One region of the Alkalihalobacillus sp. R86527 genome, then DNA from elsewhere that is predicted to be linked to it. Evidence: predicted binding sites of a transcription regulator. Region 1 holds the regulator's gene; the other holds the start of a gene.

Evidence for each region. Region 1 encodes NrdR, which represses ribonucleotide reductase genes. Its sites were predicted from a motif close to AACACNATATATNGTGTT; they were not measured.
Region 2: a site for NrdR is predicted at 8,985-9,002, ahead of SJY16_RS07755 (vitamin B12-dependent ribonucleotide reductase). Genes of this name have one in related genera too.

The regions. Positions count from the first base shown of each region.
Region 1 covers NZ_JAXHBW010000001.1:1,210,772-1,222,126, forward strand. The annotation lists gene speD (adenosylmethionine decarboxylase) at 207-596, shown strand; gene SJY16_RS06110 (cytosolic protein) at 729-1,112, shown strand; gene nrdR (transcriptional regulator NrdR) at 1,190-1,648, shown strand; gene SJY16_RS06120 (replication initiation and membrane attachment family protein) at 1,746-3,104, shown strand; gene dnaI (primosomal protein DnaI) at 3,135-4,064, shown strand; gene SJY16_RS06130 (putative sporulation protein YtxC) at 4,255-5,103, shown strand; gene thrS (threonine--tRNA ligase) at 5,419-7,356, shown strand; ribosomal protein L20 leader region at 7,571-7,695, shown strand; gene infC (translation initiation factor IF-3) at 7,784-8,287, shown strand; gene rpmI (50S ribosomal protein L35) at 8,310-8,510, shown strand; gene rplT (50S ribosomal protein L20) at 8,555-8,911, shown strand; gene SJY16_RS06155 (DUF1294 domain-containing protein) at 8,969-9,235, shown strand; gene SJY16_RS06160 (TVP38/TMEM64 family protein) at 9,576-10,148, shown strand; gene SJY16_RS06165 (sigma-w pathway protein ysdB) at 10,188-10,583, opposite strand; gene SJY16_RS06170 (dUTP diphosphatase) at 10,685-11,173, shown strand; gene SJY16_RS06175 (M42 family metallopeptidase) at 11,258-11,355, shown strand, end outside.
Region 2 covers NZ_JAXHBW010000001.1:1,509,696-1,521,050, forward strand. The annotation lists gene SJY16_RS07710 (shikimate kinase) at 1-269, shown strand, start outside; gene SJY16_RS07715 (YqzE family protein) at 324-503, shown strand; gene SJY16_RS07720 (YqhG family protein) at 534-1,310, opposite strand; gene SJY16_RS07725 (DEAD/DEAH box helicase) at 1,288-2,958, opposite strand; glycine riboswitch at 3,168-3,257, shown strand; gene gcvT (glycine cleavage system aminomethyltransferase GcvT) at 3,431-4,531, shown strand; gene gcvPA (aminomethyl-transferring glycine dehydrogenase subunit GcvPA) at 4,557-5,900, shown strand; gene gcvPB (aminomethyl-transferring glycine dehydrogenase subunit GcvPB) at 5,897-7,360, shown strand; gene SJY16_RS07745 (rhodanese-like domain-containing protein) at 7,389-7,763, opposite strand; gene SJY16_RS07750 (lipoate--protein ligase family protein) at 7,937-8,767, shown strand; gene SJY16_RS07755 (vitamin B12-dependent ribonucleotide reductase) at 9,214-11,355, shown strand, end outside.

The DNA.
Region 1 (11,355 bases):
GAATACTATTCCTCTTATTGATGAAATTTTGTAGTTGCAAATCTATTTTAAAAGCATTATACTATTTTTCGTGAACTTCTTTTATAGCAAATTGGCGTTGAAAACTACTTAAAGGGTTAGGACCTCATCGGACTAACTTTCCCCCGTGGTGGATTTTCAATACCGCATGCTAATCGCATGAGTAAAATTAAAGGGGGATATTTAAAATGGAAACAATTGGACGACATGTTATTGCTGAATTATGGGGCTGTAACATCGAAAAGCTTAACGATATGAAACTTATTGAAGAAACGTTTGTAGAAGCAGCACTCAAGTCTGGAGCGGAAGTCAGAGAAGTGGCATTTCACAAATTTGCACCCCAAGGTGTAAGTGGTGTTGTTATTATTTCTGAATCACATTTAACGATTCATAGTTTTCCTGAGCACGGCTATGCAAGCATCGATGTATATACTTGTGGTGATCTTGATCCTAATGTCGCGGCTAACTATATTGCAGATGCACTTGGTGCCGATACTAGAGAGAACATTGAATTGCCACGTGGAATGGGACCTGTGAAACCAAGACTTAGAGAACAAGAATCAGCGTTTACTTCATAAACTATATTAGAATGACTAAAGGAGTGCTATTGCACTCCTTTTTCTTATGTTTTAAATCATTAAACGGATTTGTAGTGAATTGATTTCTTTCACTTTTCTTGCTATTCTAATAAAAAATAAAGGAGGAACACGGTGGGGATAAAAGACTTTTTTACTAATAGAGCGGAAACAGGAGAAATGCATCCGAACGAATCACTTAAAACACATTATTTTAAAACAACCAAGGAACAAGGCTATAAAGCAGCTAAGGAAATGTTGCAAAAGCAATATAAAGGCGAAGTAGTCACAGATTCTCTTGATCGAGGAGAATTTGTGTTTCAGATAAATGAAGGAAAGAAAGCTCTTATCGTTGTAACAGTCGTCTCAGTACGAGCGTACAGCACGGCGATAGACTTCTCTGTTTCTACAGAAACCCCTTTACCAGTTGATTTTGGCTATAGTAAGAGAGTTATAGAATCAGCTTATCAAGCGCTCCAAAAACAGCTTACTTTCTTAGGAACTGGACACTCAAATTAGTTTTAGGAATAGTGAACTTCTTTAATCTGTGCTAAAATAGGAAATAGAAATCTTGTTCGTTTGGTGGAGATGATCTGATGCGTTGTCCCAACTGTAATAATAATGGAACACGAGTGCTAGATTCCAGGCCTGTCCATGAAGGTAGGTCTATTCGTAGACGTCGTGAATGTGAATCTTGTACGTACCGTTTTACTACTTTTGAAACGGTTGAAGAAATTCCGCTTATTGTTGTTAAGAAAGAAGGAACAAGAGAGGAATTCAGTAGAGACAAAATTTTGCGTGGTTTAATCAAAGCATGTGAAAAAAGACCAGTTCCTTTAGAAACTCTTGAAAAAGTAGTGAATGAAATTGAACGTGAATTGCGAAATCAAGGGGCTTCCGAAATAAGCAGTGACGTTGTTGGTGAGCTTGTTATGGATCAACTCGCCAGGGTAGATGAAGTTGCCTATGTAAGGTTTGCTTCAGTATATCGTCAATTTAAAGATATCAATGTGTTCATTAAAGAACTGAAAGAATTGATAAACAGAGCAGAGTAAAGAAAGAGAGCTTAGACTAAGCTCTTTTTTTGTACGTAAAGAAGACTAATTATAGTAGTGAAGTACAATAATAAGAAAGAAAATAAAGGTGAAGCATATGCATTGGAAAGAACTGCTACCTGTTGATACGTTCCAAGTGGAGGCTGCGGGCCTTTTGCATGAATATGACAGGAAGATATTAACGCTTTTGTATCAGCCTCTTATTGGTGCTGAAGCCTACAGTTTATATATGACGCTTTGGAGCACGTATGAACATCAAGTCTCTAGCCCTTCTACTATGACTCATCATAGTTTAAAGGTTATGATGAGGTGGGATTTAAAGAAAGTTCTTGAAGAAAGAAAGAAGTTAGAGGGGATCGGTCTAATTAAAGTTTACTTGAAAAAAGGTGACGATCCGAGACATTTTGCATACGAATTACATCCTCCTCTAACACCAGAGCGCTTTTTTAATGATGGTGTATTAAATATATACCTTTATAATAGACTCGGAAAAAATCGCTATAATGAGCTAAAAAAACATTTCTCGAATCAGTACATCGATTTCGAAGAGTACACTGATGTGACTGCATCGTTTAATGACGTTTTCGATTCACTTCATCCATCGGAAATGGTATTAGCAGAAGAAAGTGAAGAGACAGATGTTTCTGCTGTTGGGCGCAGTGACAATAAAGGACTCGTGTTCAGTTCGCCTCAATTTGATTTTGAAGTGATGAAGCAGCATATTTCTGATATGATTGTATCAAATCAGATGCTCACTACATCTGTTAAACAGACAATTGAGCGTCTTGCTTTCGTCTACAAAATCGAGCCATATGAGATGGCCAGAATTGTTGAACAGGCTGCTATCCATCATGATCAGCTAACTGAAGATTTATTACGTAAGGAAGTTAGTAGCTGGTTTGCGCTAGAAAACAAAGGAAAAGTACCTGCGTTACAAATGAGGAAACAACCAACAGAATTACAAGAGTTCCATAAAAAAGAACCATCAACAAATGAAGAAAAAGCTGCTCAACGTTATGAACAGATGACACCATATGATATCTTGCAAAGAGCTGCTGCCGGAGGGAAACCTTCACAAGCTGATATGCGAATGGTTGAGCGAATTATGGATGAGCAAAACTTAAATCCAGGTGTGATGAATGTTCTCTTGGATTTTATTTTAGAAACACAGGACAAGAAGCTCTCTAAGAATTACGTCGAGAAGTTTGCGAGCCATTGGGCGAGAGCAAATGTGAAAACGGTTAGAGAAGCTATGAATTTAGCGATTAAAGAATTGGAACAACCTTCTCCTAAGAAAACTGGGAAGCAACCTTCGAACCGAAATAGACCTTCGACTAGAACTGATAAAGTACCGGAGTGGATTTCGAATCCAAAAGAGCCTGAAATGGACGAAGGAGAGCGTGCTGAAAAGCAGAAGCAGCTTCAGAAATTCTTAAGTAAATACAAAAAAGATTAGAATGAAATGATGAAAGCGGGTGAAATTTAGATGGAATCCATTCAAGAATCTTTTAATAAAATGCCTGCCAACAATAAAATTCAACAGCAATATAAAGAAATGAAGAAGGCGATTATGGCTGACTCTCATATCCGAGCTTTTTGTGAAGAACACGAAGAAGTCGATGATAAAATGATTGATCGAAGTCTCGCAAGACTCTATGAATTCACAACACAAACGAAGGGGTGTGAAGGATGCCCTGGACTTTCAGAGTGTATTAACATGATGGATGGATATGAGCCGGAATTATTTATAAACCGAACCGTGATTGATATTCGGTACAACCGATGTCCTACAAGAATTCAAGAGGAAGATAACAAGAAGCGTAATGAAATGGTGAAAAGCTATTATATTCCTAAAGAAATTCTTAATGCTACTTTCGCTGACATCGACGATGATGGTGGGAGAATTGAAGCATTTCAAGCAGCTGATCAGTATGTTGAAGATTTTGTTCCTGGTGAGACGTCGAAAGGACTTTATATCCATGGAGGCTTCGGAGTAGGAAAAACCTTTCTCCTTGGGGCGATTGCGAATCAGCTCGCGAAAGAAAAAGGGGTTCAATCTCAGTTTATTTATACCCCCGACTTCTTTAGACAAATGAAGAGTGCGATTCAAGATCAATCCATCGATGAAAAACTTAACTTTTTAAAAGAAACGCCGCTTCTTATATTAGATGATATTGGTGCAGAAAATATATCGACATGGGTGCGAGATGATATATTAGGAACCTTGCTTCAATATCGTATGACTGAGGGACTCCCTACACTGTATTCGTCCAATCTTGACTATGATTTGCTCGAGGAACACCTTGCTTATTCTAATAAAGCAGGTGTTGAATTAACGAAAGCAAAGAGAATTATGGAACGAATAAAACATTATACGACGCCTGTTTTTCTAGAAGGGAAAAACAGACGGAAGTAAGCCCTCCCTTTCGGAAGGCTTCTGGCTGTCGAGAAAGTCTCGGCAGCTTTTTTATGGACTGTTCCTGCTAAAAATTCTCTTCAAGTTGTAAACCTTCCACTACTGGTGGAAGTTTTTTTATTTTCTTTCATTCATCTTTTATGTAGTAAGACCATATAGTTGCTAATAAGAAGGTGGACAGGAGGGAGAAATGTTGATTTCACTGACGTTCAAAAATAAAGCAGACTTTGAATTTGTACATACAGCGTTAATTACTCGTCTTAAAAGAAGCAATAAAAGCACACTCATAGATGAAGGAGAATTGGTTTTATCGGTATCGGTCGAACCATATGATTCCAGAACGTGTTTTGAAATTGCTGATTGCCTCGCTCTCTGTATTAAGACCACCTATGAAAAGGCATGGATGCAGAATATATTAACTTCTGCCTATTACTTTAAAGATATGGAAGAAATAGATGAAATCTGCGCTTTAGCTAGAAGTATTGGAGATGGTGATCGTATCGACGTTCCGAGAACAGAAGCATATCGAGAGCGCTTCACTATTCTAAGAGATTCAGCTTTTTGTTGCGTCGAACAAGGTGGCACGATTTCGTTTGATTCCTTTCTAGTTTTTCGTACAAGACAGTATAAGAAACTCCTCTCAAGCTTGGTAGCAGAAGCAATTGATGAATATAAACTCGAGCAGGAATATCAAAATTTCATCGAAGATCTGAGACAATTGCTTCAGCTTCGATCATCTAAGAAAGAAAAAATGAACCTTCTGTACGACGGGAGTTATCACCTGATAGATGAGAATGGGAATAAGTTCAAAGTAAAACAATGTGAGATGTGTTTTGAGGAGCTTCCGAATGCATTAACAACCGATGAAATAGATCCCGAAATTTTGTTGCCGCTTTTATATTTTGCTCCTGAGAAAATCAATGTCTTTACAGATCAAATGGAAGAAGGTTTGACGCAAACAATTTGTAATGTCTTTCAAGAACGGCTGCGTTTTTTCCCATTTCATATGTCTAAAATATTTTTTTCGGGAAATCATTAGAAATAGGCTTGATTTTATGAAGGCGACTACTTATAATACCTACATAAACATATATTGAGAATCGTTATGATAAGGATACGAGATGCTTTGTCAACTTTCAGAGAGGGATGAAATGGTGCGATCATCCTAGTGTGAAGAGTATACTTACCACCTTTGAACTCCGCTCAGGAAATAGTGCGGCGTTTGTGCTACGTTACAGCAGTCTGAGCCGCCGCGGAGTATCTCCTGGCGGGAAGCAGGGTGGAACCACGAGATCAACACTCGTCCCTTTTGGGATGGGTGTTTTTTATATGCATAAAAAAAGGAGTGAAGAACATGGCTGAATTAGTAAATATTACATTTCCTGATGGTTCTGTTAAGGAATTTAATAAAGGAACGACTACTGAAGAGATTGCGAGTTCTATTAGCCCAGGTCTTAAAAAGAAAGCTGTTGCAGGTAAATTAAACGGTGAAACGATCGACTTAAGGCGTGAAATTGAGGAAGACGGCACAATCGAAATCGTAACTCCTGATAGCGAAGATGGACTAGAAGTTCTTCGCCATAGTACTGCACATTTGATGGCACAAGCGATCAAGCGTCTGTTTAAGGATGTAAAGCTTGGTGTTGGACCTGTAATCGATAGTGGTTTTTATTACGATATTGATTGCCCAGAGTCTATTACACCAGAGGATCTTCCGAAGATCGAAAAAGAAATGAAGAAGATCGTGAATGAAAATCTCGAAGTCCAACGTAAAGTTGTTACGCGTGATGAAGCAAAGAAAATGTACGAAGAAATCGGCGATGACCTTAAACTAGAGCTTCTTGAAGCTATTCCAGCTGATGATAAAGTTACAATTTATGAACAAGGTGAGTTCTTCGACCTTTGTCGTGGACCTCATGTTCCATCTACTAGTATGATTAAAGCCTTTAAACTGCTCTCTATAGCGGGTGCTTACTGGAGGGGCGATAGTGATAACCAGATGCTTCAACGTATTTATGGTACTGCTTTCCCGAAACAGTCCCAGGTGGAAGAATACCTTCAATTGTTAGAAGAAGCGAAAGAACGAGATCATCGTAAGCTAGGAAAAGAATTGAAGCTCTTCACAATTTCCCAAGAAGTAGGTCAAGGTTTGCCAATCTGGCTTCCAAGAGGAGCGACGATTCGCCGTACAATCGAGAGATACATCGTAGACCTTGAAGAACGTTTGGGATATAACCATGTGTATACACCTCACTTAGCAAACGTAGATCTATATAAAACAAGTGGACACTGGGAGCATTATCAAGAAGATATGTATCCACCTATGAAAATGGATGAAACAGAGGAATTGGTTTTACGTCCAATGAACTGCCCTCACCACATGATGATTTACAAAAATGATCTAAAGAGCTATCGTAGCCTTCCATATCGTGTGGCGGAACTAGGTACAATGCATCGTTATGAGATGTCTGGAGCACTAGCTGGTCTTCAGCGAGTACGTTCTATGACTCTTAATGATGCGCACATCTTCTGTCGTCCTGATCAAATCAAAGAAGAATTCATTCGCGTAGTTAAATTAGTTCAAGAAGTGTATGAAGACTTCCAAATTAACGATTACTATTTCCGACTTTCTTACAGAGATCCTGAAGATAAGAAGAAGTATATCGATAATGATGAAATGTGGAATAAAGCACAGGCGATGCTGAAAGACGCGATGGATGACCTTGACGTCGAGTATGTTGAAGCAGAAGGTGAAGCGGCATTCTACGGCCCGAAATTAGACGTACAAGTTAAAACTGCATTAGGTAAAGACGAGACGCTTTCAACAGTCCAGCTTGATTTCCTACTTCCAGAACGCTTTGACCTCTCTTACATCGGAGAGGATGGCGGTCAGCATCGTCCGGTTGTAATCCACCGTGGTGTTGTTTCAACAATGGAACGTTTCGTTGCTTTCCTAATTGAAGAATACAAAGGGGCATTCCCTACATGGCTAGCACCTATACAGGCAGAAATTATACCTGTGTCAGAAGTACATCTTGACTATGCGAAGAAAGTTCAAGAGAAACTTCAGCGCGAAGGTATCCGTGTAGAAGTTGATGAGAGAAATGAGAAGATTGGTTACAAAATCAGAGAAGCTCAAATGCAAAAGATTCCTTATATGCTTGTTGTAGGTGATAAAGAAGTCGAAGCTGAAGCGGTTAATGTTCGCCGTTATGGACAGCAGGATTCTGAAACAGTTGCCCTTAGCGAATTCACTTCGAATATAGAAAAAGAAATCAAAGATAAAAAATAATTATAAAAGTCGGCTTCTTGCCGGCTTTTTTATGTTATGCTAGGATAGTCATCTGGTAATTCCCTTAGACAATATCAATTTTCAAAAAACCCTTGTCAGCGTCAGGAAAATCAGATATGATAATCAAGTGCGCTTCAAATGAATTCTTTCATGTCGCCTTGACATAGTTTGAAACAGCATGGTATACTGTCTTAGGTAATTAAATATCGGGAAACAAAGCAAGCAGAAGCGCCCGCTTCTCACCTGATTGACGCCATTACGGTAGTTTGCAGGTACCATTGTTTATGTACTATGTAGAGAATGTGTGGGTGTCGTATGCGCCGACGCTTTTTTTTATGCTTTGAACCGAATAGATAATTTAAGGACATCTTGTTAGATGATCACATCGAACAATTAACCATGGAGGTGGCTGATTATTAGTAGAGACATGAACGTCAATGAGGGCATCCGTGCCCGGGAAGTACGTCTCGTTGGTGCAGACGGAAACCAAATTGGTGTGAAATCAAAAAATGAGGCATTAGATATGGCTCGAAACGCAAATCTTGATCTGGTTATGGTTGCTCCAACCGCAAAACCTCCAGTATGTCGTATTATGGACTACGGAAAGTTTCGCTATGAGCAGCAAAAAAAGGAAAAAGAAGCGCGTAAGAAACAAAAGATTATTACCGTTAAAGAAGTTCGCTTAAGCCCGAATATCGAGGAACATGACTTCAATACGAAACTTCGTAATGCTCGTAAGTTTCTTGATAAAGGCGACAAAGTGAAGGCATCGATCCGTTTCCGCGGTCGTATGATCACACACTCTGATATCGGTAAAAAGGTGCTTGAGCGCCTTGCAGAAGATTGCAAAGATATCGCAACTGTTGAGTCCAAACCAAAAATGGAAGGGCGCAGCATGTTCCTTATCTTAGCACCAATCAGCGAAAAGTAATTCTTTAAGGAGGAACTCACTCATGCCAAAAATGAAATCTCACAGTGGAGCTTCAAAGCGTTTTAAGAAAACTGGATCAGGTAAACTTAAGCGCAGCCGTGCTTTCACTAGCCACATGTTCGGTAATAAGACTCAAAAGCAGAAGCGTAAGCTTCGTAAAGCTTCTCTTGTGTCTGCTGGTGACTTCAAGCGTATCAAAGCGCTAATCTACAACAAAAAGTAATCGTTTAAAATCATACATTGATACACAATTAGGAGGGGTTTAGTATGCCAAGAGTAAAAGGTGGCTACGTAACACGTCGCAGACGTAAAAGAACGTTAAAACTTGCAAAAGGATATTTCGGATCTAAGTCTTTGCTTTTCAAAGTTGCTAATCAGCAAGTTATGAAATCAAACATGTACGCTTATCGTGACCGTCGTCAGAAAAAGCGCGACTTCCGTAAGCTTTGGATCACTCGTATTAATGCTGCTGCTCGCATGAACGGTCTTTCTTACAGCCGTCTAATGTTCGGTCTTAAGACAGCTGGTATCGACATTAACCGTAAAATGCTTGCTGAGCTTGCAATTAGCGATGAAAAAGCATTCGCACAACTTGCATCTAAAGCAAAAGAAAACTTGAAGTAAGTAGAAAAGCCATCCTCATCATGTGAGGATGGCTTTTTATGTGAGGAGATAAAATTGATGAATCTATTAATACTATACATCCTACTTATGAATGTATGTAGTTACATAATGATGGGAGTAGATAAAAGAAAGGCAAAAAAGCGTAAATCGAGAATATCGGAAAGAACGTTATGGACATCTTTTCTTGTAGGAGGGGCCATAGGCGGTTACGTTGGTATGAAGCGTTTCAAACACAAAACAAAGCACGCTACGTTTGTTTATGGGTTACCTTTTGCAATTCTTTTAAATATAGCATCCTTCGTAGGTTTTTATTATTTAGGGTAGTGTTTTGAAAACATAGGAGTAGAAATCATAATTCCCAAAATATAACTATTTCGTGATTCTGTTCTGCGAGCAACTATAATAGCGTAATATTTGTATTTAGTACATCAGTTTAGCCAACATGACGATGAGAGATAGACCAACACTTACGGCGGCATAGATAAGATGTCTCCCATTGTCATACCAAAAAGTGATCATAGTGGTGACAAGCTTATCCATTCCAGTTGTCTCCTTTTCCCGACTTTGTCTACGTATGACTAAGAAATATTCCAATAGCTTACCGCGGGTTTTGACATAACTGCTCGTCTCATGTCATAAAAGTAAAGGAGAAGGGGGGAACATCATGAATGAGCTTGTCCTGCCTCTCGTTGAAGTTGTTTCGAACAGTGGAGTCTATGCCCCGCTTTATTTTATTGTTCTTCATTTTCTACGACAGTTTATATTTGTGCCAGTAAGTGTGATTTGCATGGCAGGAGGCGTCATGTTTGGCGCGGTGTATGGAACGATATATTCTGTAATCGGGATCACGGTCGTAAGTATCGCTTTTTACTTCGTTATCAAGCGCTCTCCATTTTTGTTTAAAAAAATAACTAAAATAAAGAAAAAATGGATGAAAAAACGAATGCCGATGTCGGTTGGTCAAATAGCAATTTTACGATTAGTACCTTTTGTGCATTTTCATTTTATTTCACTTTGTCTAATCGAAGTTTCGAAGGATTTTCAGGGGTATTTAAAATCATCTTTTCTTACTAATATACCGCTTGCGTTACTTTATTCTTTTTTTGGAACGGCCATCAGAGGGCTTGAACCTCAGTTAATTGTTTTATTAATGCTAGGATTAGCGATCTTATTTCATTTATTAAGAAGAAGAGAGTGGATTATGAAGTGGGAGGAATTTTTTCAGCCAGTAAGATAAAAAAACGTCCTTGCCACTAGTGGCGAGAACGTTTTTTTACTATGAGTTTTCTCGATGACGAAGAAATTCTTTTACTGGACTCTTCCATTTAATTTCAGCACATGGATACCGCAGGTCCATTTCTTTTTCAAGGAAATAAAAATCTTCTTTTTCGAGCAAATATAGTTCAGAGGCATTTTTTACGCTCACTGAAATGGTAATGATGTCAAAGGAGTTATCTGTTGTACCAAGGTATTTCTCACCTTCGAATAAAGCACCTTTGTACGTGACTAGAAAGTTCTTTCTTGCGTTAGTCGTGTCATCTAAGAAATAATACTGTTTATGATCGTGGGCTTTTTCAAGTTTCCTTTTTGGATCAGCAAAAAAACGGATTACTGAATACGCAATAAGTACCATTGCAGCAAGAATAACTAAACGAAACAGAACAATAATCATTTGGCAGCACCTCGTTTTCACTATGCTTCATTACTATTTACGTTTATGATTAAGAAAGGTTTCAAAAAAACTATTATTATTATATGGAGAGGACGATAAACTTGAACTTTGAACGCTTACTTGAACTTCAAAAAACATTAGATGATCGAATCTTAGATGAGCATCATCTTCATACTAGCGATCTCTTTAGTAGAAAACTTCTTGCTCTACAGGTCGAAGTGGGGGAGCTAGCTAATGAAACAAGGTGCTTTAAGTTTTGGAGTACTAAATCCCCTGCTCCAAAAGAAATCATTCTAGAAGAATATGTAGATGGTATTCACTTTATCCTATCGTTAGGTCTTGAACTTGGTATCTCAGAAGTCTCGTCATATGAGCAAAAGGACGTTAGTCAATCGCCAGTTATAGCGTTCCAAGAAGTATACCATGCAATCGACATTCTTAGGGAAAATCAGAATGTAGAATCATTTCATGTATTGCTAGAGAAATATTTGCAACTTGCGATAGCAATCGATCTTAACATCGATGCAATCGAACGTGCATACTTAAAGAAGAACGAAATAAACCATCAAAGACAAAATCAAGGGTATTAGATGTAAAAACGTTCTCAATTGTGTAACATTTCCAAAAACGTTATAATGAACAGTGAATGTATACATATTAAGGAGGAACTACATATGACGAAGCTAGATGAAACATTACAGATGCTTAAAGAATTAACGGATGCAAATGGTGTGCCAGGTAACGAACGCGAACCTCGTGACGTTATGAGAAA
Region 2 (11,355 bases), 300 kb from region 1:
GCGGTGGCATCATACTTAAAGAAGATAACAGAAATCTTATGAAGCAATGTGGGACGGTGATCTATCTACACTGCGAGCCAGATGAAATTGCAAAAAGACTCGAAGGAGATTCATCTAGACCGCTGCTTGAAGGTAAGGACCGCAGTGAGCGAATTGAGAAAATTTTTTCTGAGCGCTTATCACTTTATAAAGACGCACATATAGAAATTAATACAACAAATCGGACGATAGAGGAGATCGTGAGAGAAATAAGAACATTGCTCGGTTAATTGAAGGGAGAAATGGACACCCTATAGCTAGAGACTGGGAAAAGGGTGATTCAATTGTCTTCTAATGATTTAGTTAAATTTATGACGCAACAAGTTGTTTCATATATGGACCAACCAAAGGAAGAGAGAGTTAACAATCGGGCAGAACGGAAGGCTACAAAACAGCCGTTTTTATTTCGTTGGTTTGGAGTTATTCCGATGGCGATCAGCATGTTTTTAAGAAAGAAAAAGTAGTGCTCGGACAGAGTGTCCGAGCATTTTTTGTTAGGGGGAAAGATAAAAAACTCCTCCATTGATGACTTCCGATATTATCACAGGCTCATATTGTTTTCTAAGTGCTTCTTTTTCTACTGCATAGCTTTCAGCCTCGTTATTATCTTCATAAAATTGGTCGAGTAGAATTTGATCTGCCGCCCATCTTTGCTTTGCCTCATCAGACCATGAGTGATCTTCTTTCGAAATTAACATTTCTACAATCTTTTCAAGGCGAGAGATCCCGCTTGCTGGTTTTATAATAGGACTGATGGTGAATGTATAGTCGGGGATTTTAGGTGTTAAGTTTTTTTCGGACAGATGGTCATGGAAATCATCCACTACTGCACCACTGACGAGATGGAGTCCTAGTGATAAGAAGCGATCTTTCTTACGATCACATTGATAAGAAATTTTGATATTCAAACAAAGCCATGGATGAAGTGGAGAGTGTTGATGAGACGATGATTCAATGTTTTCATATAGTCTAATAAACGATGCTAACTTTTTGGTGGAGGAGAAAATTTGATGAAGACGTGGCGCTCCAAAATGAACGAATTCACCTTTTTTCATTTCCTCGTCCTGGTTCGTTACTAACGTGAGGGTCATTGGATTAGGCGTTCCACCTGTTTTCTCTAAGTAATGCCAATAAAACGGACGATTCATTAACTCTTTGTCTAAATCGACCGTTAGTTGGACTGCAAGGACACCTTGTTTCTCTTCAAGGATCGGACAGTCGTTTGCAAGAAAGTATGAGCGCAGATAGTTATGAATATTTTCTTGTTTCATCACTTTCCTCCTTGTGGTAGTTTATCAGTTCTTTGATATTCTCCATCTTGATGCGAATCTCTCCTTCGCTTTCAGAATGAAGTAAGATATCAGAGATATGCTTTTCAATATCGCGCATCCCTAACCGAGTAAGAATTTCATCTAACTGTCCGATTACACTTTCGAAAAGTTGGATTTTCTCATAAAGAAGAGACAAAATATGTTCTTCAACTGTGTTTTTGGTAGCAAAATTGTAAATATGGACATCGCCTTCTTGTCCCAAACGATGGATGCGTCCAATTCGTTGCTCGATTCTCATCGGGTTCCAAGGAAGGTCATAGTTGATAATGTGTTGGCAGAACTGCAGGTTTATTCCTTCTCCGCCTGCTTCTGTAGCAATAAGTACTTTGGCGTGAGTTCTAAAAAGCTCTTTCATCCAGTCTTTCTTGCTCCTCTTAAACCCTCCTCGAAATGGAACGGAGGAAATACCGTGTTGCTGTAGAAACCACTGTAGAAATAATTGAGTGGCACGATATTCTGTGAAGATGATAACTTTACCCTCGATCGATTGTATAATTTCAAGCGTTTTTTCAGCTTTCGAGTTTGATGGAACCGATTCAATTTTCTTCATGAGATTCAATATGATCGATTCTGTATTCTCCTCTAATTCATCTTTTTCGAGCATCTTTTTAAGCGTCATGTATGCTGCTTCTCTGCTTGAGCAGATTTCTCTTAGTAACGTAATGATTGAGAATTGGCTTCTTGTTGCAACTGGGTGCTGTTTTAAATCTTCCACTGCTTTATAAAGAGATGCTTCTTCCTCACTTAAGTGGATAGGCACGGTCTGGACAATTCGTTCCGGCCAATCCATCTCTGTGTCTTGTCTCCTGTTTCGAACCATAACCTTTTGGATCAATGCACGCAGGCGCTCCTCGTCCTTAATGCTTCTCTCTTTACCTTTATAGTCCTTTTCAAAGTGTTCAAAGCTACCAAGGTGGCCAGGTTTTAATAGTGATACAAGATTGAATACTTCTTCTAAACGGTTTTGAACTGGTGTTGCAGTAAGAAGAAGACAGAATTTCTTTTGAAGGTGCTGAACAAATTCATAGTTTTTCGTACGACTGTTTTTGAGACGGTGTGCCTCATCAATAATTACCATATCGTAGTCTTGTTGATAAACGATAGAGCGGTGAGGCTCCCTTTTTGCAGTATCTATTGATGAAACGACCACATCGTATTGATCCCAGACGTAGCTTTTTCTTTGCACTACAGCAGGGATGTAGAACTTCTGGTTTAATTCCATAGCCCATTGTGAGACAAGCGAGGCAGGTACGAGAATCAGCACTTTTTTAACCAGGCCACGAATCATGTATTCTTTTATGATGAGTCCTGCTTCTATCGTTTTCCCGAGGCCTACCTCATCTGCAAGGATTGCTTTTCCGTTCATTTCTTCAACCACTCTTCTTGCAGCTTCGAGTTGATACGGATGTGGGGTTAGGTGAGGGAGGTGGGCTGGTGCTTGTAGTCCTGTAAATGAAGGAATCGTTGTATGTTTTTCAGCTTCTATTGCTAGTTTGAAAAGCTCCCAATTTGTCCAGGGGCCATCATCTTCTATATGCTTCAAAAATTCAGATTTCCATTCCTCGTTAAAGGTTAATTCCATCCTCATCATGAAAACCCTTTCCTTATAGTTGTTATTCACGAATTTTAATAGGTTAATCAGATTTAATGTTCGTGATTTGTATACTTGTGATAATACTCTTATTCTTAAAAATATTGTTGCCAATGCGTTAGTGGTAGTGGTAGGATTGAAATCGAAAGCCTTAATAGTATGAAACAAACAGGGTCATCCAATACCTCAAAACTGAAAATAGGCGAATGAAAGCATGAGGAGAGACTGTCTGATGACAGCGCCGAAGGAGCAAGCATTTATGTGAATCTCTCAGGCAAAAAGACTCTTGCTAGACGCACCTCTGGAGAGAGCTACTTTAGCCGCCAAAGATGTAATTCCCGTTTTGCTGGGAAGAAACTTTCAGGTCAACAGGACAGAGAAACTACGCTGAAATCAGCGGGTTTCTCTGTCTTTTTTGTGCTTGAAACTTTATGGATCAACCTAGTAGTGAAATTTAAGGAGGGTCAAGATGGAATCGTTATTGAAAACACCGTTATTTGATACGTATCAAGCTATGGGAGCAAAGACGATTGATTTTGGAGGTTGGGCGTTGCCCGTTCAGTTCTCCAGTATAAAAGAAGAGCATCATGCTGTAAGAAATCAAGCAGGCTTATTTGATGTTTCTCATATGGGTGAAATCGAAGTGAAGGGTGAAGATGCATTATCTTACCTTCAGAAAATGATGACCAATGATGTTAGTAAACTGAAGGTGAATGGTGCTCAATATACAGCGATGTGTTATGAAGATGGCGGTACAGTAGATGATTTACTTGTATATAAATTTTCTGACGCATATTATTTACTAGTTGTTAACGCGGCGAATATCGAAAAAGACTTTGGTTGGTTAAACGAGCATGTAGAAGGTAATGTTTCTCTTGAAAATAAATCAGACGAAGTAGCTCAACTGGCGATTCAGGGACCAGAAGCTGAGAAGATTTTGCAACGTTTGACTGATGTTGATTTGAGTGAAATCGGATTTTTTAAATTTAAGGATGAAGTAGATTTATCTGGAACGAAATCTCTTGTATCACGCACGGGATATACAGGAGAGGATGGGTTTGAAATTTATTGTGCTTCTAATCAAGCTCCTCACCTCTGGAACGCTATCTTGAACGAGGGAGAACCAGAAGGTATTTTACCTTGTGGTCTTGGCGCGAGGGATACGCTACGTTTTGAAGCGAAGCTCGCATTATATGGACAGGAGCTAACAAAGGACATTTCGCCACTAGAAGCAGGGATTGGCTTTGCTGTTAAAACGAAGAAAGAAGAAGATTTTATTGGTAAAGAAGCTCTTGCATCACAGCGCGAAAAGGGACTTGAACGAAAGCTCGTTGGGATCGAAATGATCGACCGTGGTATTCCTCGTACTCATTACGATGTCTATATCGGGGATGAATATATTGGAGAAGTAACTACCGGTACTCAATCACCAACTTTGAAGAAGAATGTAGGCCTCGCCCTACTGAAAAAGGAATATACAGAACTTGGAACTGTAGTTGAGGTTGAAGTGAGAAAGAAGAGATTGAAAGCTAAGGTAGTTTCTACGCCATTCTACAAAAGAGAGAAATAAAGGGAAACGACGAGGAGGAGAATACATGAAACATCGCTATCTGCCCACTACTGAACGCGATAAGAAAGAAATGCTCGAAACAATCGGTGTGAAATCAATAGAAGATTTATTTGCGGATATTCCTGATGCCGTTCGATTTAAAGGCGATTTAAAAGTTGAGAAGCAGCTTTTTGAGCCGGAGCTTATTCGCTATATGTCTAAACTAGCTGCAAAAAATGTAAATACGATCCAAAATGCCTCCTTTTTAGGAGCGGGTGTTTATGATCACTCGATTCCCTCAGTTGTAGACCATGTTATTAGAAGGTCTGAATTCTATACAGCCTATACTCCTTACCAGCCTGAGATTTCGCAGGGTGAACTTCAGGCGATTTTTGAGTTCCAAACAATGATCTGTGAGCTTACGGGAATGGATGTAGCAAATTCATCAATGTATGATGGTCCCACTGCGCTTGCTGAAGCTGGGTTATTAAGTGCTGGGCAAACAAAAAAGAAAAAGATTATTGTTTCAAAGTCCGTCCATCCAGAAGCGAGAGCAGTTATTGACACATATGCAAGAGGACAGCATTTAAATGTTGTTGAAGTGGACTCGATTAATGGTGTAACAGATTTAGATAAACTAAAAGAAGAGATGGATGATGAAACAGCGTGTGTAATGGTTCAATACCCTAACTTCTTTGGACAGCTAGAACCACTTCCAGAATTAGAAGAAATTGTTCATCAGCATAAATCGATGTTTGTCGTATCAAGTAATCCACTAGCTCTCGGTCGTTTAACTCCCCCGGGTGATATGGGAGCGGACATCGTGGTTGGAGATTGCCAGCCTTTCGGGATTCCTGCACAATATGGCGGCCCTCACTGTGGATATTTTGCCGTAACAAAGAAGCTGATGAGAAAAGTGCCAGGCCGTTTGGTAGGAGAGACGAAGGATGAAGTGGGACAACGTGGTTTTGTGCTTACGTTGCAAGCTCGCGAACAGCACATACGTCGAGACAAAGCTACATCTAATATCTGTTCAAACCAGGCTCTAAATGCCTTGGCTTCTTCTGTAGCGATGAGCGCTCTTGGTAAAGAGGGTGTTCGGAAAATGGCAGAACAAAATATCAAAAAAGCTTACTATGCAAAATCTCAATTAAAAAAGGCAGGGCTCACTACTGTTTTCGATGGCGTATATTTTAACGAATTTGTTATTAAGCTGAACGGTTCGGTCAAGGAAATGAACCAAAAATTAATTAGCAAAGGCATTATTGGTGGTTATGATTTAGGTCGTGATTACCCTGATCTTGAGAATCATATGTTGGTGGCAGTGACTGAGAATCGCACGAAAGAAGAAATTGATACCTTTGTAAAAGAAGTGGGGGGAGCGCAATGAATACGAATCAAGACCAATCCTTAATATTTGAGCTAAGTGAACCCGGAAGAATTTCCTATAGTCTTCCAGAGCTTGACGTACCGGACTTGGATCTAAACGAGTGGCTTCCAGAAGAATTTAACCGACAAAATGAGCCTGAGCTTCCAGAAGTTTCTGAGCTTCAGTTGATGCGTCATTATACTGCACTATCAAAGCGGAACCACGGGGTGGATTCAGGTTTTTATCCACTTGGTTCATGTACGATGAAGTATAACCCTAAAATTAACGAAGACGTCGCGCGATACCCTGGCTTTGCTTCTATCCATCCACTTCAGGAAGAAGAAACTGTACAGGGTGCCCTAGAAATGATGTATAACCTTCAACAAAACCTTATAGCAGTAACGGGTATGGACGAGGTGACGCTACAACCAGCTGCCGGAGCACATGGGGAATGGACAGGTTTAATGATGATTCGTGCCTTCCATGAAGCAAATGGTGACTTCAACCGTACAAAAGTAATCGTGCCTGACTCAGCTCATGGGACAAACCCTGCTTCAGCAACAGTTGCTGGATTCGAAGCCGTGACAGTGAAGTCGAATGAAAAAGGTATTGTCGATCTTGAAGACTTGAAGCGAGTAGTTGATAAAGATACTGCTGCTTTAATGCTTACAAATCCAAATACTCTTGGGTTGTTTGAAGAAGACATCACAGAAATGGCTGAGATTATTCACTCAGCAGGAGGAAAGTTATATTACGATGGAGCTAACATGAATGCAATCATGGGAGCGGCACGTCCTGGAGATATGGGCTTTGATGTGGTGCACTTAAACCTTCACAAAACGTTTACTGGTCCTCATGGAGGGGGAGGGCCTGGATCAGGTCCTGTCGGGGTCAAAGCGGATCTAGTTCCGTATTTACCGAAGCCAGTTCTAGTTAAAGAAGAAGATGCTTACCGATTTGATTATGACCGTCCAGATTCGATTGGACGCGTTAAGCCTTATTACGGAAATTTCGGAATCAATGTTCGAGCATATACGTATATCCGTACCATGGGGCCAGACGGTTTAAAGCAAGTATCTGAAAACGCAGTGCTGAATGCTAATTACATGATGAGACGTCTGCAGGATGCATTCGTCCTTCCTTATACTCAACATTGTAAGCATGAGTTTGTTATTTCTGGTAAGAAGCAGAAGAAACTTGGGGTTAGAACGCTTGATATGGCGAAGCGACTTCTAGACTTTGGGTATCATCCACCAACGATCTATTTCCCAATTAATGTGGAAGAATGTATGATGATTGAGCCGACTGAAACAGAATCTAAAGAAACCCTCGATGAGTTCTGTGATCGCCTTCTTCAGATTGCTAAGGAAGCAGAGGAGAATCCTGAAATCGTTCAAGAAGCTCCGCATACGACTGTTATTAAAAGACTTGATGAAACGACCGCTGCAAGAAAACCAATTTTACGCTATCAAAAGGCATAACAAAAAGCAGCTGCATCGCAGCTGCTTTTTATTTCTTCTTTTTAACTTTGCCGCCCCATTTTTTGAAGCCGCCCTTCAATTGATACAAATCTTTAATTCCGTTTTTACTTAGCATGCTTGCAGCACGAGAAGTAATGATTCCGTTATGATCATACATGTAGACAGGCTGATCTTTACGAATTTCTTTCATTCTCATCTTGAGCTGACTTACTGGAATATTTCTTGCACCAAGGATATGACCGTTATCGAAATCCTTTGGTTCACGAATATCAATTAACTGAGCTTTACGATAACCCGCTATGAATTCTTCTTCGGTTAGCGTTTTCAACTTCTTCTTTTGTAGAAATCTAGTAATGACTACATATACGATGATGGCAACTAGTAATGCGATGATCCATTCCATAAGTTCCAATACACCCTTTCAACTAAAATCGACAATGTTAAGTTTACACGTCTTTTACCTTTTCCGCAAAAAGAAAATGTGAAATTAGGAGGAAAGTTTATTGGTGATCTATTCCTAGCTTTGCTAAACTAAAAAAGGATAAAGGAAATCTGGAAGGATAAAGGAGTATTTGTATGAAGCAATGGGCATTTATTAGTTCTGGAGACCGTTCTCCTGCATACAATATGGCACTTGATGAAGCTTTGTTAAAATGGCATAGTGAAGGAGAAATCCCTCCAGTAATAAGGTTTTATGGATGGGATCCGGCTACTCTATCAGTTGGGTATTTTCAACAAGTCGATCGTGATATCGATCTGACATCAGTTGAGAAATACAATCTGGGTTTTGTCAGAAGGCCAACGGGAGGTCGTGCCGTTCTCCACGATAAAGAAGTTACATATAGCGTAATTGTTAATGAAGATTATCCGAATATGCCAAAGACCGTTACTGAAGCATATAGAGTTATCTCAGAAGGACTAAGGCTTGGATTTGTCGAGCTGGGGCTAGATGCCTACTTTGCCATTCCACAAACAGAGCAAGAAAAAGCAGAGCTTCGCTCGCCGAGGTCAGGCGTTTGTTTTGACTCTCCTTCTTATTATGAGCTGGTCGTTGAGGGTAGGAAGGTTGCTGGAAGTGCACAGACGAGACAAAAAGGTGTCATACTTCAACACGGTTCCATTCTGCTAGATATTGATGAAGATAAACTATTCGATTGTTTTAAATTTAAGAATGATCGCATTCGTGAACGCATGCAACGTGGATTTCGAAAAAAAGCCGTGGCGATTAATGCGTTGAGAAGTAAACCTGTAACTTTTGAAGAAGCAATCCAAGCATTTTATAATGGTTTTGAAGAAGGTTTAGGGATTGAACTTGTGCCATTTGAACTCTCTGAAGAGCAGGAAGCTTATGTTAATGAGCTTGCAGTAGAGCGTTATATGAGTGATGAATGGAACTATAAAAAGTAAGCATCCGATATGGGTGCTTTTTCATATTGACTTTAACAGAACAAATGTTCTAACCTGTATGAGTAGGAATACAAATATTTAAAACACCATATGGAAAAAAGCAATAAACAAATTTTCTCTTTATTAAGGATTATCAGGTGTCTGGCTATCAAAAGCGATTGTTTTCAATCGAATTCGCTGGATTTGAAAGTTGACAAATTAAGATGAATTATGACGAATTACTATATATAGTGTATGTGGAATATTTTCAAGTACTATATGTAGTCAAAAATGATTGTCTCCCGAATGGACATGTGCTACTATTAATCCAGACGATACATTACGAGTTTTCACATCGCTGTTGTAAGAGACAAATAAGATTTTGAAACGGAGGGGTTCAATTGACCATTAAGACAGGAGAAAGAAGAAGGTCAATCAACATTGAGCAGTTAAACAAAGATATCGAGATGTTTACCCAGGTTCATCCCATTACTGATGATATGCACGTTAGTCACGAAGGGGTAAGTCGACTGGTGATGTTGGATCGATATGCTTTTAAGGATACCGAGAAGAGAACCCTGAAAAAAGGAGATTTCGTTGTTCTTACCATTAAAGAAGATCCGAAATTCCCTGCCCGAGGCCTTGGTTTTATCGAGGAAGTCGATCATTCGACCAAAAAGGCTCACGTGATCGTACATGAAGATTATATAGGTGTTTTAGATTCTGAAGAAGAACGTGAGTCAGGAATGATTGTACGGTCTCTTGATGTAATAGAAAAGCCCCTGGAAGTTTTTTATGAGCAAATTGCCAGAAGAAATGCACGGGGTCTTGCAGAAGTAGAAACAACGAGTGGAGAAAAAGAGTACTGGGAAGACCGTTTTTATAAAGAGCTTTCTTCGATGAATTTCGTCCCTGCTGGTCGTGTCTTATATGGTGCGGGTGCAGAAACGGAAGTTACCTATTTTAACTGTTATGTTATGCCATATCCTCAAGATTCAAGAGAAGGAATCTCTGAACATCGTAAACAAGTCATGGAGATTATGAGTCGAGGGGGAGGAGTTGGTACGAATGGTTCCAGCTTACGTCCTCGGAATGCCCTTGCAAGAGGTGTGAACGGAAAATCCTCTGGCTCGGTTTCTTGGCTTGACGATATTGCGAAATTAACGCATTTAGTTGAGCAAGGGGGCTCAAGAAGAGGCGCACAAATGATTATGTTGGCGGATTGGCATCCAGATATTATCGAATTCATCATTTCGAAAATGCAAAATCCAAGAATCTTACGCTACCTTGTAGAAAATACACAAGATGAGCAGATCAAGAAGCTCGCAGAAGATAAGTTGAAGTTTACACCACTTACAGAAACTGAGCGGTCTATGTATCAAAGCATTCTTAACTATCGAAGCATCCAAGGGTATGGAGGCTTTGATGAAAAGGTTATCCAAAATGCAAACGAAAAGATCCGCACTGGTGGAACGTACTCTGTGCACAATCCAGATTTCCTTACGGGAGCGAATATTTCAGTATGTTTGACGAAAGACTTTATGGATGCTGTAGATAAAAATGAATACTATGAACTCAAGTTTCCAGATGTAGAAAACTACACAAAAGAACAAATGGAAATCTATAACCAAAAGTGGCATGAAAGTGGAGATGTTCGAGATTGGGAAGCGCAAGGGTTCCCTGTACGCACTTACCGTAAAGTGAAAGCAAAAGAACTTTGGGACCTTGTCAATATTTGTGCTACTTACTCTGCAGAACCTGGTATTTTCTTTATCGATAATGCGAATGAGAAAACAAATGCAACTTCTTATGGACAAAAGGTGGTAGCGACAAACCCTTGTGGTGAACAACCTCTAGCTCCATACAGCGTATGTAACCTGGCAGCAGTCAACCTCGCTGAAATGGCAGATAAAGATACAAAAACGGTTGACTTCGATAAGTTAAGAGAAACGGTTGAAGTTGGCGTCCGTATGCAGGACAACGTAATTAACGCAACTCCTTATTTTCTTAAAGATAATGAAACCCAAGCGCTTGGCGAGCGACGAGTAGGCCTTGGGGTAATGGGATTACATGATCTTCTTATCTATTGTGAAACAGTATATGGATCTGAAGAAGGAAACAAGCTAACAGATCAAATATTTGAGACGATCGCAACAACTGCTTACCGTGCATCTGTAGAACTTGCTAAGGAAAAAGGGAGCTTCCCGTTCCTTGAAGGTAAAACAGAAGTTGAAACGAATCGTTTGCGTGAGGCTTTTGTCAATACTGGGTACATGCAACAGATGCCAAATGATATCAGGGATAGCATTCTTGACTATGGAATACGTAACTCTCACTTACTAACTGTCGCTCCTACAGGAAGCACAGGGACGATGGTAGGCGTATCTACGGGACTTGAACCTTACTTTTCCTTCTCTTATTACAGAAGTGGACGTCTTGGGAAGTTTATCGAAGTAAAAGCTGATATTGTAGAAGAATACTATTCAAGAAATCCTGAAGCAGATGCTGAAACGCTACCTAATTGGTTTGTTTCGGCTATGGAACTTGCTCCTGAAGAACATGCTGATACACAGTGCGTGATTCAGAGATGGGTGGATAGCTCAATATCA